Regions from separate parts of the Paenibacillus sp. J31P190 genome, predicted to be linked through region 2. Evidence: riboswitches for the same ligand, from Rfam matches in the RefSeq annotation. Region 2 holds a riboswitch; each other region holds the start of a gene.
The links. A riboswitch is a leader RNA that binds a small molecule or an ion and turns the genes downstream of it on or off. The one in region 2 is predicted to bind cyclic di-GMP.
Positions count from the first base shown of each region.

Region 1 (6,077 bases), on a different contig from region 2:
TAATGTTTGTACCGGCTATATTTACAACGATCAACGGTAAGACGGAAGTTACGATAAAGCGAAATTCAAATAGTATCTACACCGTTGTTCAAGGGCTACAAACCTTCAAAGATTTAAGTGGGCATTGGGCAAAAGAAGATGTAGAGTTTCTTGCTACAAAGCAATTGGTTGAAGGAACAGCAGCTAATACATTCTCGCCGGAACAAGTGATAAGCCGTGCCGAGTTCGCGACATTACTTACTCGTGCTTTAGGATTAAATGAAGTTAAGTCCAGTATGCAATTTAAGGATGTTGATTCCGCAAGCTGGTACCAAGGTACCGTCGGTGCTGCCGTTAAAGCGGGACTAATCGAGGGGTATGAGGATGGTACATTCCGTCCTAATGCCAAGCTCACAAGGGAACAAATGGCTGTTATGATCGCAAAGGCATTAAAATTTACAGGTAAATCTGTTGATGCTGTTAGTGAGAGCCCAATAGCCTCCTTCCAGGATAAAGATGCAATAAGTACTTGGGCTCGAAACTCTACCGCTCAGGTAACGAAAGTTGGAGTAATTACTGGCATGACAGAATCTGACTTTGCGCCACAAAGCGAGGCCACTCGTGCACAAGCGGTTGTGATGTTGAAGAGACTATTACAGGTAGTTGGGTTTATCAATTAAATAAATTGACCAAGTGACTGCCGATTAATCGGCAGTTTTCTTGTATAGTAGAGGGATAAGTTAGATAAGCAGAGGTGTTACATGAAAGTGAAAACGATGACAGGGCTTTTATTGCTCCTATGCTGGAGTGGCTCATTATTTCAGGGATTTTATTACGAACAGAGCTATCTTATTGTATTTATTGTTCTTCTAGCAGGGTTTGCTGTGTTCGCATTTTGGGACAAGGAAATTCAATTTTCATTATTTCACTTTCTTATTGTGTTTATGGCAATCATGTATGGGGTGTCTATTCTCTATGCCGTTGATTGGGAGCAAGCCATCTTGGAAGCATCAAAGTTTAGCTTACTTGTTCCTTGGGCTTTGATAGTAATTAGAGTACCTCTAATACAAAAAATCAGGTATTTAAAGTCATGGACATGGGCTGCAGCTGGGCTCGTCGTGTGGGGGCTTCTACTGCACTTAGAGCGAAAAGGACGTCTTGAATCTACTATAGAGTATGCGAATACGTTAGCTGTTGTTTTATTGATTGGTCTTCTATCTGGACTCTTCTTTTACGTAAGCAAGCAGAAGAAACGGTATTTATTGCTTGCAGTTATCAGCGGAACAGGCTTGCTCTTGACATTTTCTCGTTCTGTTTGGATTCTATGGTTATTATCTATATGTATCAGTCTGATCCTATTTCCGGAATTTAGAAAGAGAGCCGCATGGATGGGGACCGCATTTGCTCATTTCTTGAGCTATGTGATCGCCGCAACTATCAAACAGGATCCATTATTTTTCTGGAGCAGAGTGCAGTCCATTCAACCCCAAACATCTGAATTTCAAATAAGGCTTGTATATTGGAAGGATAGTCTACAAATCATTAGGGATTATGGATGGACAGGGAGTGGCGGTGGAGGATGGGTTGTTCTGCAACAATTATACCGATCCAAGGAGTACTTTGTTAAATATGTCCATAATCATTTTCTGCAAATTACGATGGATATAGGGCTGCTTGGATTGCTGGCTTTTTTAGCGTGGATAGGATGGTTCTACCTAAAAGTATGGGGATTTTTCAAAGCAAAAAGTCTCGGAGAGATAGATTTTTATTGGGTGAAGGCAGCTATGGTGATGGTGACGGTTATCCTGCTGCATGCGGGCTTTGATTTTGATCTTAGCTTCCCATGGGTGTTTATGCTACTACTGTTTCTAGTAAGCTTTGTAGAGACTCCGATAAATAATAGATTTACATGGCGTATGAAGATGGAGACTCCATTTTCAAAAGTTATCTTATCTGGTACTTTGATTGTGTTGGTTGCGGTATTGGGGTGGTTTGAATGGGGCTACACCTGTAAAAGGGTGGGGACGAATCTAGTATTATCTGGGCAGCTAAGTGAAGGCCGAGCTTATTTAGAAAGAGCTGAACGTGCTCTCCCATGGTCACATTCAGTGAAATATGAATCCGCTAAAAGCTACGTGCTACTAGGGAATAAGACGGGGGATCGGACTTATTATATATTGGCAAGAGAGAAGATCCAAGCTGCTGTAGATATCTTGCCTAAAGAGGAGCTTTATCGTTCGCTTCTGGATGAATTAGCAACTAGTAAATTAGTCAATTAGGCCTTTTTTGTGTGAAATCACACACTTTGCGTAGTGGGTACCTCATTTTTGTAGAAAAATGTTGAATTTCATTATTTTATGGAATACCATGGAAATAGTTAGTTCTTTACAACTAGAAATAATCACTGAAACACACCTAATATCAAGCAATAATGAACAAAGGCAAATCCATCGAAAGGTGGAGACGCAAAGCCACGGGTCTAAGCCATGAGTCACATGTCATGGGATGATAGCCGGGTTACTCTTTAGGGGCTTGTTTTTTTATTGCCAAAAAAGAAAGGAGGGTCGGAAAATGGCAACATATCTGATGCTGATTAAAGTATTCGACGATGCAGAAAAAGTCATATACAAATTTGGTCCAACAGAAGAAAGTTTGGGTGAAATTGAGTTTGATCTAGTTAATGAAGAATTTCGGCAGCTAGAGAGGGTCCCAGGTACTACCAAGGATCATATGTTTATGAAGGCCGCTTCAGCTATAGCAAGATGTTATGCAGAGGGAGACGGTTTTCCGGACAAAACTTTTTTTGCTTCATAAATGAGTTGTTTCAATTACTATCTTTCCGTACGATACATGCGACCCGCAGCAAACGCAGCAAGGATTTTGTTAGATTACAAAAATCGCTATGAATAGTGTCGAGTTTTCTTTAGTTAAACGATATGTATAAAAGTGGATAAAAACTACCTTGCGTCCTCGCTCGGTAGTTTTTTCAATCAATTCCCCTCATAACGCTTCACAAATGCCGGCTCAATCCACCTTTTCTCCGAATGCTCACGCCCCTGAATCACAATACGGTCCGTATAAACGTCCACAACGATGCTCTGGCTAGCCGCGCTGCCTTCAGGCTCATTTTTCGAATTCCATATTTCATGGACAGAGGCGCTAGATACCGCAAGGAACTCCAGCTGTTTAATCTGTTTAGTAGTCTCCAAATTCCAGTGGGTATGCCCACTGAAGAATACAACATTCGGATATGCATTCACAATCGCCCTAAGCTCTTCCTGCTGTACAACTCCGAGCTCTTGATCCGAACCGTCCACGGTATGAACGAGTGGTTGATGCAGGAACACGAAAATAGGCTTGTCCGGCGCTGCAGCCGCAGCTGCCTTCAATTTATCTTGAAACCAAGTAAGCTGTTCAGTGGATAGATAAGCGTCCTCTTTCACGTTAGGATCCACATCGCGATAAAATTCACCCCCAAGAAATAGAAAGTGATAGTCCTCCATGACGAGTTCATGGTAGGGCTTTTCATAGTTAAACATCTGATGGAATAGGTCGATGGCCTTTTGGCTTGTCCAATTCGGATTTAGCCTGCTGGTATCTTGACCGCCACTCTTCGTCTGCCACATTCCATAATACTCATGATTTCCCATCGTTGCATGAACGGGAGGTAAAGGGTGTTCGCTCATAACGCTGACCAGACTCCGATTATCTGCTTCGTTGCCATTGCTGAGGTCGCCATTCATTACTATAAGTTTGCTGTCAGGTCGAATAAGACGGTGATCGGCTAAAGCAGCACGGAAGCGCTTTTGAGAATCTTTGTCTTTTGCACCCACATGTATATCGCTCAGCACGGAAAAAGAAAAGAGTGGCGCGTTACTTGCTGTGGACGTTTTTTTGGGAACAGTACGAAAAAGTTTTACCATAGGCAATGGCTCTTTACTAAGAATATCCGCCTTAAATGATTTCGAAACAGGCGCTATCGCCGTTGCTTCCCAAGCATAAGTAGGGAGTAATAGAAGGAATAGAGTGGATAACAGGATGCGTATAGTTAACGTTTGTAATCGTTGTTTCATAATTTAAACCTTCCTTTTCCCGGGATAAAAGCGCGGGTTACCGAGTTTGTTAAGTATTTAACCAAAACGTCTGTCGTATAAACACTGTTTTTGCCTGACACAGGTCTTAGATGCGCCCCGACTAAGGTCTAGGAACAAATACCGTCGTTAGTCCGTTTTGGAAAGCTTCGTTTTTACCTAAAATAAAGACATGAACAAGAGCACAGCAAACAACACAGCAAACAACGAAAGGCGGTGACGAAACGATGAAAAGAAATACAGGCTTAGCCGCTCTGCTAATCGCATTCGGTGCACTGATTCTGTTAAATAAGCTAGGCGTTCACATGGGACCATTTATTGGCTCGGTGATGGGATACTTGATTCCAATAGGAATGGTTGGCCTTGGTTATGTAGGTATACAGAACGGTAGCAAAATCGGTTGGATTATTGCAGGGCTTGGCGCAATCATCCTGATTGGTAAGTTAGCTGGTTGGATCATCATTTTACTGGCGATTGGGTTGATAGGTTACGGAGTTTCGATGTTGACAAGAAGAACGGTGTAATTGAAACGAATACAGAGAGTGAAAAAGGTGGTATGAGAGATGAGCCTATTTAGGCGAATGAGAGACATTACCGTAGCAACACTGAATGAACATTTGGAGCGATCGGAAGACCCGGTCCGCTTGATTGACCAGTACTTAGCAGCGCAGCGTGAGCAGCTTCAACAGTCCGAGAGACTGTATCAACAATGCGTAAGCCATGCAGCTTCTCTCCGGCAGCAATATCTGACGGCGCTGGAAACCAAAGAGAAGCGCGAGCATCAAGCGCTGCTGGCTCTGAAGGCCGGCGAAGAACATATGGCAAGGATCGTGCTTCAAGAGAAGCTGCAAGCTGAAGAGAAAAGCGAGCAATATCATGAATTGTACGACCAAGCAAAGCAGTCAATCCTTGATTTGGATGAAGAGCTGCAGCAGCTCAAGGCCGATTACAAAGAAGTGGCAGACAAACGCAGCTACTACTTAGCGCGAATGGAGTCCGCAAGGTTACAGCAAAGATTGCATGCTCGCAGCAGTGTGGCGCAGGATGCGACACCGCGGATGTTCGGTCGCTTGGAAGAGTGCGTATCCGATATGGAGCTGCATGCCAGAACGCTCCGCGATGTAAGACGAATGGGGCGCGAAAGCTACTATAGCGGGGGAAACCCGGCAGTAGATGCTGAAATGGAAGCTCTTAGAAACAGACTGCAGCAGGAGGGAGCCAAGTAATCATGAGCAAACTATACCGCTCACGAAGAGATAAGAAAGTTACTGGCCTATGCGGCGGACTCGCCGAGGCCATGAATGTAGATGCAACGCTATTACGTTTGTTAGTGGTGATCACCACTATCTTCACTGGAGGAACAGTCATTTTCATCTACTTTGTAGCTGCACTTGTTATTCCAAAGGAACCTGGGTATGATCAGCCGCCATTTGATCCTTATGCCGGCTCATATGGCCGTCAAGGCTATAATGGCGGGGCATGGAACGCTCACAAGCCGCACCACCCTAGCCATGCGCCACAACAAACGGGCTACAATGCTCCGTACGACGCTGGGAAAGTAAACAACATTGACGAGATGATGAAAGACATTGAAAAGAAAGCTCTGCAAAGAGAAGTAGAAGAACTGAGAGCCAAAGTCGCTCGCTTTGAACAACAACCAATTGATATTAAAAAAGGAGACGTGTAAACCATGGGAGTATTTACAAGAATGAAAGATATGACAAAAGCATCAATTCACGAGGTATTGGATAAAATTGAGGATCCGATCGTTATGTTGAATCAATATTTACGGGATATGGAGCAAGAAATCGCACAAGCTGAAGTTACTGTTGCTAGACAAATCGCCAACGAGCGCAAGCTGAAGCAACGTCTGGAAGAGTCTGTTCGTCTCGTGGCTGACCGTGAAGCTAAAGCTTCCGCAGCGATCAAAAATGGCCAAGAGGCTATCGCTCGCCAAGCTGTTGAAGAAAAATTGTACCACGAAGATAAAATTGTTGAGTACACAGA
Region 1 covers NZ_JCAUAS010000020.1:98,362-104,438, reverse strand. Annotated here, with positions in the region: gene AC58U0_RS27750 (S-layer homology domain-containing protein) at 1-659, shown strand, start outside; gene AC58U0_RS27745 (O-antigen ligase family protein) at 741-2,258, shown strand; cyclic di-GMP riboswitch class I at 2,410-2,504, shown strand; gene AC58U0_RS27740 (hypothetical protein) at 2,551-2,793, shown strand; gene AC58U0_RS27735 (metallophosphoesterase family protein) at 2,970-4,052, opposite strand; gene AC58U0_RS27730 (LiaF transmembrane domain-containing protein) at 4,298-4,594, shown strand; gene AC58U0_RS27725 (PspA/IM30 family protein) at 4,634-5,296, shown strand; gene AC58U0_RS27720 (PspC domain-containing protein) at 5,299-5,757, shown strand; gene AC58U0_RS27715 (PspA/IM30 family protein) at 5,761-6,077, shown strand, end outside.
Region 1: linked by a shared signal. The riboswitch ahead of AC58U0_RS27740 (hypothetical protein) and the one ahead of AC58U0_RS13655 (C40 family peptidase) in region 2 are both predicted to bind cyclic di-GMP.

Region 2 (6,077 bases):
ACTTACTTCGTAAGCATCCACCAAAGTTTCACCAGTAACTGGCTTCTTAAGTACTAGTATAGGTTAACTGAAGCAACAAAAAAAGAACTGAAAAAAACGTGTCTTACTTACCTCAAGGTTAGTTATGCATTTATTTTACCAACAATCAGAAATAAAACTGCCGAATCTCTTCGACAGTTTTTTCAAATTTATTTACATTTGCCACAACCACAATGACAGTTACGTTTTGATTTGTGAGCCATTTTTGCTTTTGATTTCACTGCGGGCTTTGCGCTTCCGCGTAATCCACCACACCGCAGACAATCCGCAATACATTGATTGCGCCCAACTACAAATAATCGATTACACACATTACGACAAAACCTACCACAGTTAGGCGCAGCGAGAACATTCCCCAGATAAACACCTTTAGGCATACCTAAACACCACCTTTTCAATTGGTGCTATATGGTATTCCAACTAGCGAACTATCGCTTGTACGATTACCCCCATCTTCATGCTATTTGAGCAAAGTATGCACAAGCTCCGAGCCATTCATTTGCAGCCACTTCGTTTTGTCAAACGTGTTATGAATAATATCAACGAGTACGCCTTGAGCATCCACACCATCCAAGTATCTCCCCAAAAAATGGATAAATACATCCAACCGTCGAAGCTCGATTAGAAGAGGCAGCAGCGCAATTTCTTCCTCTCGTAAATCAATCGATTGGCCATACCCCTTATAAAAGGCTGTACAATTACGTCGCAGTTCTTCTGTAGGTAGAGTGGGATCGATTAGATCTGATAAGCAGACAGCCAGCTCCATCACTCGAACATCTCTAGTTACGAACTCAAAATCGAGTACGGCCGTAATATGTCCATCGGCATTAACCAGCATATTAGATCCATTGATATCACCATGAACGAGTTGATGTGGAAGCTTTCTAAGATTAGGAATAGCCTTATAAAAAGCAGCAAATCGTCCAAATATATAGGAAAGCTCATCGCTCTGCATCCTGAATGGTTCTAGTGGATGAAGACAGAACTTTTGAATCGCATCTGGCGTGCAGCGAGGATGGATATGTTCAATTTCATAATAAGGTGGGTAGACAGGTTCAAGTTCCATGGAAATCGCAGCCAGAGCAGATGACAGGTTTCCGACAGCTTCTCCGAATTGCAGCAGTTGCTGCGTATTCCCCCAAGTGGGGTTGCAGCCATCTGTGTACGTAAATAAGGCAGCCAATTTGCCTTCCCTAGCGTCTAATCGGACAACAGTCCCCCCAGTTGGGAGCTCCACTGGCACAGGTACACGAAATGGAAGTTTATCTTTTTCTTTATCTAGAGCCAATAGAACACTATGCTCGAACATAATTTTGTCCATGTCACGATGAGTTTCGTACAATCGAAGAACATAAGAAGTACCTTCCACGTCTACGAACCGAGTTGTATTATTCATACCTCCCGCGCCAACACGCATGGACCATGTTTGAGTAGGAAACCAGTAGGTTGGCAGTGAGGTTAATTGCTCCTCTTGATCTTTGACACGCATAATTGCATTCCTCAACTCCTCTTCCTAAACCTGATTGTCACCTTCTACCGCAAATTCAAAATCCTCAACGTCATAAGCTTCAACTGGAATCCCCGCTTGAACCATACGTTCAATGAAATCTAACTGGTCAGTTAACAGAGCAGCCTGTTCTTTGATCGCTGTCAGAATTAATTCGGTTTCAATGGGGTCGAAATTGTCCCCATACTCCTCATTGTCAATCGCATATACAACCACCAAGGTGACATGCTCATTTATTGGTAAAGGAGGGCTTTTCCGCCAAGGAACAGTTAATGCTTTTTCAATTTTTTTCTTATTAAAAGATTCCTCGAAGAAAGCAATCAGCTCACCAATCATTTGCTTCACGAAGCCATCGTCTTCTTCCTCTAACATGATCGGCTCACTGCCTGTCTGAAGCTCGTATAACTCCTGAATGCTGGTATAAGGTATCACATAAGTAACAGGCTGTTCTGGCAGCATTAACTGACCATGCACAGCTAGCATAACGGCTTCGATAATAAAAGTTTTGCTCATCTTGTTCTCCCCTTTCTCTCTAACCTTATAGAAGCATTATTTCGCTAAGAAGCTGAGGAATCCTCTTTTCGATACCTTCTCAACCAAACAAAACCGTCAGTTCCTATGATCGAGGAGACCACATCGAACTAACGGTTTCTATATCTCTTATAGGATGCCATCGATGACCTCACGATTCTCATAAATTGGCTGATACGGCTTCTTCGAAAAACGGTTGGCATAAGCCGAAGCTACATAACAATCCGGTTTAATAACAGGAACCATGCCGACGGATTCCACTCTCCTTACCATCTCTTGGACGAATTTAGCCGTCCGGTTCTTATTCTCATCGTCACCTGCATCGATATGAATAAACATATCAAAGGAAGCACCTTGATACAGATGTGGAAGAAGGATGTTTTCCATATCCTGTCGCTTAGACTCATCAAAATACATCGCAATCTCTTCACTCAGAGCAGTTTCCATCGAAAGTTTTTCTCTAATCGAATGCAGGGCCCGATGAACGATGACTTGACGATAACACGCCCACGCTCCTTTTCCTAACCGCTGGATAACTACACCAGTAATGAATTTCGTATGACCTTGGTGTACCTGACAATCCGTACCAATAATAAATTTGTAGGTTGCTACGGGGTCGTGACGCATGAAATGGAGAATGCGCTCGTGTACGGTATCTAGGTTTAATCCTCTTTCCGTTGTGTTCCGAAATTCCAGTGGATGGGTCGTCGTCAAAGGTTTCAAAGATAAGGTTCTTCCTTTCTTCTTAGAATGAGGAAGAAGCGGATGCTGAAGCTGCATCCGCCCCTATCTATAGTATATGGCAAATTTCCTCTGATCGAACCATCACTTAGCGTAAAACACGGCCGCCGTACAAAAATCGATTTTCCCATTGCTTCCCAGCGATCGTATCCATACGAACACCGCCGGATTCGATCGAATACGTATGCAGCATATTCCCATTTCCTAAATATAGTCCAACATGCGTGATCGGTTCTGTAAGAACGTTTACGTTATCATAATCTGATGCTTTACTCCCTTTGTAGCTGCTGAAGAACATCAGATCTCCACGTTTCAAGCTTGTCCACTCCTTACTAACAGGACCTAACGATTTAACATAGTTGCCTTGTGCTTGTGAATCGCTAGGTACGGATAATCGTAGAGCATCCCAGAACATCGTTTGAATGAAATCCGAGCAATCGAAGGTCGTGGTATCGTTGCGTTCCGAACCAAATTCATAAGGAGTGCCTAAGTAAACTTTACCAGCTGCAATAACGGCTTCAATTTCTTCGGCGAGAGGCAGATTGGGTTTGATGACGGAGAAATCAGTGCTTATGTATTTACTATTTGTGCTTATATAACCGCTAATTCCATTGGCATCTTGGATTTGGTACCAACTATCGTTGACTTTTTCTTTAACAAGGACGTCTTCCCCTTTACTAAGCATCCGAATAACCTTGGAGCCGGGTTCGGAAGCTGGAAGTGTGCGAAAGTTTACGCCATAAATGATTTCCGCATTGCTAATTATTTTTATGTATTTGCTATTCGTCGAAACATAACCGCTTACACCCTGCGCATCTTTGATTTTATACCAATTCGTCGTTGCAAAGTCCGTGACGGTGACAATTTCGTTTGTTTTCAATAAACGTATAACATTACTTGAAGTACTAGCTTGATCTCTGAAACTTACCCCCGAAACAATTTGGGCCTTCGTCGTTATCCCCTCATCTGCCTGAATAGCTGCCGGGACTACAAGAGTAAGCGCTAAAACTAGCATACCAAGAACTATCGTCCATTTTCTCATCGTCATACCTCCATAGGTTGATATCGCTCTAGCTGTATTTGAGTTACGTAAAAACCGAACTGACGAAATGGATACTTTGAACCTGACACCTCCTCTTCATCGTAAAAAGGATGACCCGTATGCCTCAACTGGGTCATCCTCTTCTTGTAGAAGGGTCCCATCGCATTCGACAGCTGGCTAGCACTCTGCCTTAGGCACGAGAGCCCCTGTAGCTTTGCGTCCCAAGCTTTCGCTCGGTTTGCCATTTCGTTGTGATGTTAATTTTTTCATTCGCATCCTTATTATAGTTTGAGCGGGTCCTTCACGAATATAGGCGAAAGGTTGCGTTTGTTGTCGAAATCATAGTGGCTGGGTACCTATTGACGCTATGGTTTATTTTTCCGGTTTACGGACTTCCGGTTTTCGTGTAAGAGGCCAAAACACTTGCAAATTAGGGTCATTTTTCAACTTCACATTGCAGAGCTTCATTTCCCCTTCCTCAAGCTCAGTCACATGCCAAGCATCCGTCTCCATTCCCCCAATGCTGTGTAGAAAAGCAGGAAACTGCTGCTCAGCCTCTTCTAAATCCGGCCAAAATTTAACGCCATAATAGGCTAAACCGTAGTGATTGACTTGTGTACATGTGAAAATCTGTTGCGATATTTTGTGCTGCAGTACATAGGGCATCTTTCATTCCTCCGATAAAAAGGCACGTTCACCATCATGGTGAATGTGCCTTCATTTTTATGATGACGACTTATAAATAAGCATTCTCATGCTTAGCTTTTAACATATTCCAACGACGTTCAACTTCCGTTTCGAACGATTTCAGGGAACCCTCATATTCAGGCTTCGTCATATGCTTCGTTTTCCCCATCGTCTTGAGCCAATCCGACAGTGGAATCTTCTTGCTCTTATCCTCCGGATTATACGTGATGGACGTAACCCCGTGCTCTACTTCATAGAGCGGGAAGAAGCAGGAATCTACCGCAGCTCCGACGATATTGGAGCCTTCCTGGTCATCCGACAACCAGTTGAGTGGACAAGCAATGAGAATTTTCCCATATACCAATCCTTCATTTTGGGCGTACCATTGTGCTTTCGCGGCTTTCTTCACAAGATCCTGCGGATACGCTTCCGACCCCGTAAATACATACGGAATATGGGTAGCAGCCATAATTTGGGCTGTATCCTTGTGATGGAACACTTTACCACCCTGATGCTTCCCAACGTTCGAAGTCGATGTGCGATGACCCATTGGCGTCGAGTAAGACAACTGCGCACCTGTATTCATGTATCCCTCGTTATCGTACTCGAGGATAATCATTTTATGATTGCGCAAAGCCGCTCCGATCGCCGGCCCCATCCCAATATCCATTCCGCCGTCACCAGTGATCATCACGAAGGTGAAATCGTCCTTCAAACCCAAATGGTCGAGTTCGCCACGACGCTTGCGCTCCCAGAACATCTCCACAACGCCTGAGAGGGTCGCTGCACCGTTCTGGAACAGATTATGAATATACGTCGCTTTGTGAGCCGAATACGGATAACCTGTCGTTACAACCATGGCACAGCCTGTATGGAAGATCGAGACAATATCGCCTTCAATCCCCTTGAAAAATAGCTCCAAGCCAGAGAAAATGCCGCAGCCTGGACATGCGCCATGCCCCGGAGCAATACGCTTCGGTTTCTTCGTTAATGCTCGTAAAGGCGGGATACGAACATTCAGCTTACCCGTGTTCTCATCCGGCGTTACCGTGATGAGTCCCGTCTTCAAATCCTCATACTTCATCGGCGTCAACACCCGCTTCGGCGCTTTCGAAGGATCACCTGGCGTGTGGCCATAGTAATCGAAGGGAACCTCCACCTTGCCGCTTTGTACAGCGTCAATGGCAAATTGGAACAAATTATGCCCGTCTTCGGCATAAAAGTCCTTGCCACCTAAGCCGTAGATTCGGCTTATGACAAGCGTATCTCTGTTCCCATGTGTGAACAGCGCCGCTTTAATTTCGTTGACCATATTGCCGCCATGGCCGCCATAGGAATCCGCGCGATCGCCAACGGTGATCGCCTTCACATTCTGCAAAGCTTCAGCGATCTGCTTTGCTGGGAATGGACGGATGATATTCGGCGCGATCGATCCGGCTTTTATGCCCTTCTCGCGGAGCTGGTCAACAACGTCTTTGATGATTTCGGAAGCCGAATTCATCAAGAACACGGCAACTTCCGCGTCCTCCA
Region 2 covers NZ_JCAUAS010000006.1:46,717-52,793, forward strand. Annotated here, with positions in the region: gene AC58U0_RS13640 (phosphotransferase) at 500-1,528, opposite strand; gene AC58U0_RS13645 (hypothetical protein) at 1,553-2,059, opposite strand; gene AC58U0_RS13650 (ribonuclease H-like YkuK family protein) at 2,207-2,800, opposite strand; gene AC58U0_RS13655 (C40 family peptidase) at 2,907-3,860, opposite strand; cyclic di-GMP riboswitch class I at 4,026-4,113, opposite strand; gene AC58U0_RS13660 (hypothetical protein) at 4,233-4,526, opposite strand; gene AC58U0_RS13665 (thiamine pyrophosphate-dependent enzyme) at 4,597-6,077, opposite strand, start outside.

Region 3 (6,077 bases), on a different contig from region 2:
ATGAACTTTATCGATTACTTGATTTCGCTGCGCATGGACAAGGCAAAGAAGCTGCTTGTCGGTACGGATTTGAAGGTAAACGAGATTGCGGAGCAGATCGGCTATCAGCCTTCGTATTTTATTCGACTGTTCCGAAAGTATGAGGATATGACACCGGGTCAGTATAGAGATAAAATAAATAGCATAAAAAAAGAGTCACCTGTTTGAGGTGGCTCTTTTTGGTGTTTCGTATACGCGCCCGAGATGATTCGAACATCCGGCCTACAGTTTAGGAAACTGTTGCTCTATCCTGCTGAGCTACGGGCGCATGGCAAGAATTATGATAGCACGAAGGCTTTCGTGGCGCAACCTTAATGGCGGATTTGAAAAAGACACTTGAAGCGGCGGGACTAACTAAGGTGCAAACGTATTTGCAGAGCGGAAATGTCTTGTTCATCTCGGAGGAAGCGGTAGAACCGCTGCGCCAGCGTATCGAGCAGGAGATTAGCAAAGCCGTAGGCGTTTCACCTACCGTCATTTTGCGTACGATAGAGGAGCTGGCACAGATTCTTGCGACTTGTCCATATGAAGTGGATGCTTTATTAGAAGGCGAAACGATACAGATTTCTGTTCTATCGGAAGATCCTCCGCAGCAAACCTCCGACGTCTTGTCCAAAGGAATAAGTGATGCGGATGAATTCCAGATCAATGGGCGCGAAATTTATTTTCTATTTCGTCAAAGCGTTCTGGATTCGAAACTAGCGAGCAATATTCAGAAACTTGGGGATACGGCAACAACACGAAATTGGAATACGATGAACAAACTAGCTGAGTTGGCAACGGCCATGAAGAATTAGATGACGGAACTTCTAAGCTTTACCGCGTAATTTACGGAAAAATTGGGTCAGCATCGTCGAACACTCTTCTTGTAAGACCCCGCTAACGACATCGACACGGTGATTGAACCGGTCCTCCTGCAGCAAATTCATGAGCGTTCCGGCGCAGCCAGCCTTCGGATCAATGGTGCCGTAGATGACCTCCGGAATCCGCGATTGCACAATCGCGCCCGCACACATCGGGCAAGGCTCTAGGGTGACATAGAGCTGGCAATCCAAAAGCCGCCAGGCCCCCAGATGCTCGCTCGCTTGTTTGATGGCGATCATTTCGGCATGAGCGAGAGGATCTAGGGTTGTTTCACGCAAATTGTAGCCGCGGCCAATGATTTGACCTTGATGGACAACGACCGCTCCAATCGGTACTTCTCGGATGGCTTCGGCTTTAAGAGCCTCTTGAATGGCTTCTTTCATCCAGGGGATATGTTCATCCACAGGGGAACACCTCGCTAATATATTTTTATCCACATGTGCATAACAATCGAACATTCATTCCGTTGTTAACAACCTGTGGATAGGTTTGTGGATAACTTAAAAAGCTGTGGATATTTAATCTATCTAACATTACATACAACAAAAAGAACAGCTATGCAAGGAATTTTGTTGATAATAGCAACTACGCTAGGTATAATGATAGATATTAGTAGGTCTTTTAGACCATATAGTACGTGATAGGTAAAAATAAATAGCAAGGTTCGACAAAGGCAAACTTGTTGAAAAGCAAGGACGCAAAGCTGAGGGTCTACGGTTCCATTGGAACTATGGCAGCCTAGTTACCGAAAATCGATGCTTTTTTTGATTGAGGTAATAGGCTGCTCCTACCTAAGGGGCGGTCTATTTTTATATAGGGAATAACTTGAGTAAGGAAGAGGTGCTGATTATAATGGCCAACGGGTATAACGTCATGAAATATTACGGAAGTAAGGAGGGGTATGACGCTGATGTGCTAATCGATAGCAAGGCTGTGTTGGGAAAGGACGATTTCGTAGCCACAGGTGTACTAACCTATGCTCTTGGAGATATCATTGAGGTGGAATTGCCGGAATACGATGTCTTCCAACTTGGTGATAAAGCGAAAATGACGGTTTATACCAAATCCGGCTTGTTTGTGATGAATACAACCGTTGTTGCCAAAGAATTCGGCTCCGTCATTGTCATTAATCCACCTGAAAATCGTAAGAAATTCGCAGAAAAAAGGGAATTCCCACGCGTGGATGTGAAACATACAGGTCTCCTATTCGGACTTCAGGATATGAATAAAAGAAATAAACATCAATTTGAAAACCCGCTTGGTATCTCAATCAAAAATATATCCATCAACGGACTAGGATTTACCATTAATGATAATTCTATGATTGATAAGATCGTTCAAAAACATTCCCAACTTGAGGTCGAGCTGGATTTGGGCTTTACGATCCCTTGTTCGATGGAAATTGTAAGAAAAGAAAAGGTTGAAAATGGTTTTTATTACGGGGCTAGTTATATCGACATTCCGCAGGAAAAAACCAATGCTTTAAGGGGTTTTATCCTTACGAATCAGATCGAAACTTACTTCGTACAGAAGCGGGAAGAGCAATTTAAAAAAGCGACGGAAAAAAAGTCTGCGGCGAATCGATAGCCTTCAGGCTTTTTTTTGCGTTCCAAGTGCTATATAATAAGAAGGATGATTTTCGAAAATTAAGGAGTTGTAACTACAATGGCTTTGAAAGCAGGTATCGTCGGTCTACCGAACGTAGGAAAATCGACATTGTTTAATGCAATTACACAGGCGGGAGCAGAATCTGCGAATTATCCGTTTTGTACGATCGATCCGAATGTTGGGGTAGTTGAAGTACCAGACGAGAGATTGCAGAAGCTGGTAGAGATTGTTGTGCCTAAGAGCATTGTCCCGACAGCCTTTGAATTCGTTGATATTGCTGGTTTGGTAAAAGGTGCGAGCAAAGGTGAAGGGCTTGGAAATAAATTTTTGGCACACATTCGTGAAGTGGATGCCATTGTGCATGTTGTACGTTGTTTTGAAGATGATAATATTACCCACGTTTCCGGTAAAGTGGATCCAATCGGCGATATCGAAACGATTAATCTTGAATTAATTTTGGCCGATATTGAGTCGGTAGAGAAGAAGATCGAGCGTTCGCGCAAAAACCTCAAAGGCGGCGACAAGAAAGTTGTTGCTGAAGTGGAGTGTTTAGAGCGTATTAAAGAAGCGCTTTATGCAGATAAACCGGCACGCAGTCTGGATCTTAGCGAAGATGAGAAGCTTCTCGTGCGCGACCTTCATTTACTGACAATGAAACCCGTGCTTTATGCGGCAAACGTAAGTGAAGATGAAGTAGCAACAGCAGATGAAAATCCTTTTGTGAAAATTGTGAAAGAATTTGCTGAGGGCGAAAACAACGAAGTGGTGTCGATCAGTGCGAAGGTTGAATCCGAAATCGCCGAGCTGGAAGACGAAGAAAAAGCGATGTTCCTCGAAGAGTTGGGACTTCAAGAGTCCGGCTTGAATAGATTGATTAAAGCAGCTTATAGAAAACTTGGCTTGTACACGTATTTCACAGCTGGGGTACAGGAAGTAAGAGCATGGACAATCCGTAAGGGAACAAAAGCTCCTCAAGCGGCTGGTGTTATTCATACCGATTTCGAACGTGGTTTTATTCGTGCTGAAGTCGTCTCTTATAATGATTTGGCAGCTGCCGGGTCGATGAATGGTGCGAAAGAAAAAGGCCAAGTGCGTCTCGAAGGTAAAGAGTATGTGGTGAATGACGGAGACGTCATGCATTTCAGATTTAATGTGTAATTAATAAAAAAAGTAAAGAAAGGAGTGATCCTATATGTTGGATCGACTTCAGTCAATTGTGGACCGCTATGATAAATTAAGCGAACTGCTGTGTGACCCGGATGTTACAAGTGATACAAAGAAGCTTAGAGAGTATTCTAAAGAGCAATCTGATCTTCAAGAAGCTTATGATGCTTATAACGAATATAAAAGTGTGAGCGAACAGCTGGCCGATGCCAAAGTGATGCAAAACGAAAAGCTGGACGATGAAATGCGTGAAATGGTCAAAATGGAGATTGAAGAGCTTAGCGAGCAATCCGCCAAGTTGGAAGAACATCTTAGAATGCTCATGATGCCTAAAGACCCTAATGATGATAAGAACGTAATCGTCGAAATTCGCGGTGCGGCAGGCGGCGACGAAGCTGCTTTGTTCGCAGGCGATTTGTATCGCATGTATACGCGCTATGCGGATGCGCAAGGATGGAGAACGGAGATTCTCGATGCTTCTGTAAACGATTTGGGCGGTTTTAAAGAGATTATTTTCATGATCACCGGTAAAGGCGCTTATAGTAAGTTGAAGTATGAGAGTGGGGCGCACCGTGTACAACGTATTCCTGTAACGGAATCAGGTGGACGTATCCATACCTCAACGTCGACGGTAGTGGTTATGCCGGAAGCGGAAGATGTAGAGATTGTCATCCATGATGCGGATATTCGCGTTGATACGTTCTGTTCAAGTGGAGCGGGCGGTCAGTCGGTTAATACGACGAAATCCGCTGTGCGTGTGACGCATGTACCTACGGGTATCGTAGCGACTTGTCAGGATGGGAAATCGCAGAACTCGAATAAAGAGTCAGCGCTGCGCGTGCTTCGCACACGTATTTCCGATAAAATGCGTGAGGAAGAGGAAGCGAAATATGCGGGCGAGCGTAAAAGCAAGGTTGGTACGGGTGACCGTTCCGAACGTATTCGTACGTATAACTTCCCGCAAAGCCGGATTACCGATCACCGTATTGGTTTGACTTTGCATCGCTTAGAAACTGTGCTTAATGGTGACATGGCAGAGATCGTTTCGGCGCTCACGATTGCAGCGCAGTCCGATGCTTTAGATAACGGGGAGCAGGCAATGTGATGTCGACTGCTGCTAAGAGTTTAAGAGAAGCCTTTGTTGAGGCTTCTTCTTTTTTAGGGAAGCTCGGTGTGGCCGAGGCCGCTTCCTGTGTGGAATTGCTGCTGCAGCACCTGCTGGGCTGCAGTCGGACGGAGCTGTTGTTCCGTTTTCCGGAACAGTTTCCTGTGGAGCTGGCGGAAACGTGGCGCCAGCTAGTGGAGCGGAAGGCCGCGGGTGAGCCGGTGCAGTATATTATCGGGGAGCAGGATTTCTTCGGCCTTCCCTTTGCGGTTAGCCCGGCCGTGCTGATTCCGCGGCCGGAGACGGAGCTGCTCGTGGAAGCTTTGCTCCACGAGGGCTCGCGTCTGTTCCCGCAAGGCGCTCCGCTGCTTGCGGATGTGGGCACCGGGAGCGGAGCCATCCCGGTGACGGTGGCACACGCGCGCCCTGCGTGGCGCGTGGCGGCCAGCGACATCTCCGCGGCAGCGCTGGAGATGGCTCGCGTGAATGCGCAGCGCCACGGCGTGGCTGCGCGGGTGGAGTGGCTCGAGGGGGACCTTCTCGAGCCCTTTATTGCGCGCCGGATCGCGCCGGATATACTGGTGTCGAACCCACCGTATATCCCTGATGGCGACCTGCCGGCGCTTCAGCCGGAGGTGCGGCTGTTTGAGCCGCACACGGCTTTGTTCGGCGGTGTCGAGGGACTCGACCTCTACCGCCGGATGATCTCGCAGCTGCCGCAGCTGCCGCGAATCCCGACCGTGGTCGGGTTCGAGGTGGGCATACGGCAGGCGGAGGCTGTGGCGGCGATGCTGCGCGCCGCTGCTGACTGGGACGAGATCCGATTCGTGCCGGATCTCCAGGGTATTGATCGCCATGTGATCGCGATCCGTTCGCGAGATTAGAGGGAGTTCGTACCGTGGGAAAGAACGCGATATTTTTTATGGCACCGAGGAATTGGTGTCTTCCAACCAAAATGCCACCTCTTTCCGCCACCCAACTTCCATTGAACTCCCCAATTCCAACTCTATCAATTTTCACAAATTTAAATAGATTACTAGGTTTAGCTCCTCCTCTTATTGCCCATACTGGCTAGTAGAAGCGAAGGGAAAGGGGCTTTTCCTCATGGTTAAGAGATCTAATCGTCAATCTTATAAATCTTTATTATTAGTAGCTTTTGCACTTATTGTTATGATAACTTGTTGGGAATCGAATCGTACAAATGCGGCGGTTATTTCGCCTACGATACCGGAAGAATCAATTCGTTTACGTATTCTAGCAAATTCGGATTCGCCGCAGGATCAAGCGTTGAAACGCG
Region 3 covers NZ_JCAUAS010000016.1:162,169-168,245, reverse strand. Annotated here, with positions in the region: gene AC58U0_RS24985 (helix-turn-helix domain-containing protein) at 1-207, shown strand, start outside; tRNA gene AC58U0_RS24980 (tRNA-Arg) at 234-307, opposite strand; gene AC58U0_RS24975 (DUF1697 domain-containing protein) at 354-836, shown strand; gene tadA (tRNA adenosine(34) deaminase TadA) at 849-1,286, opposite strand; cyclic di-GMP riboswitch class I at 1,566-1,653, shown strand; gene AC58U0_RS24965 (PilZ domain-containing protein) at 1,756-2,490, shown strand; gene ychF (redox-regulated ATPase YchF) at 2,569-3,669, shown strand; gene prfA (peptide chain release factor 1) at 3,704-4,780, shown strand; gene prmC (peptide chain release factor N(5)-glutamine methyltransferase) at 4,780-5,664, shown strand; gene spoIIR (stage II sporulation protein R) at 5,885-6,077, shown strand, end outside.
Region 3: linked by a shared signal. The riboswitch ahead of AC58U0_RS24965 (PilZ domain-containing protein) and the one ahead of AC58U0_RS13655 (C40 family peptidase) in region 2 are both predicted to bind cyclic di-GMP.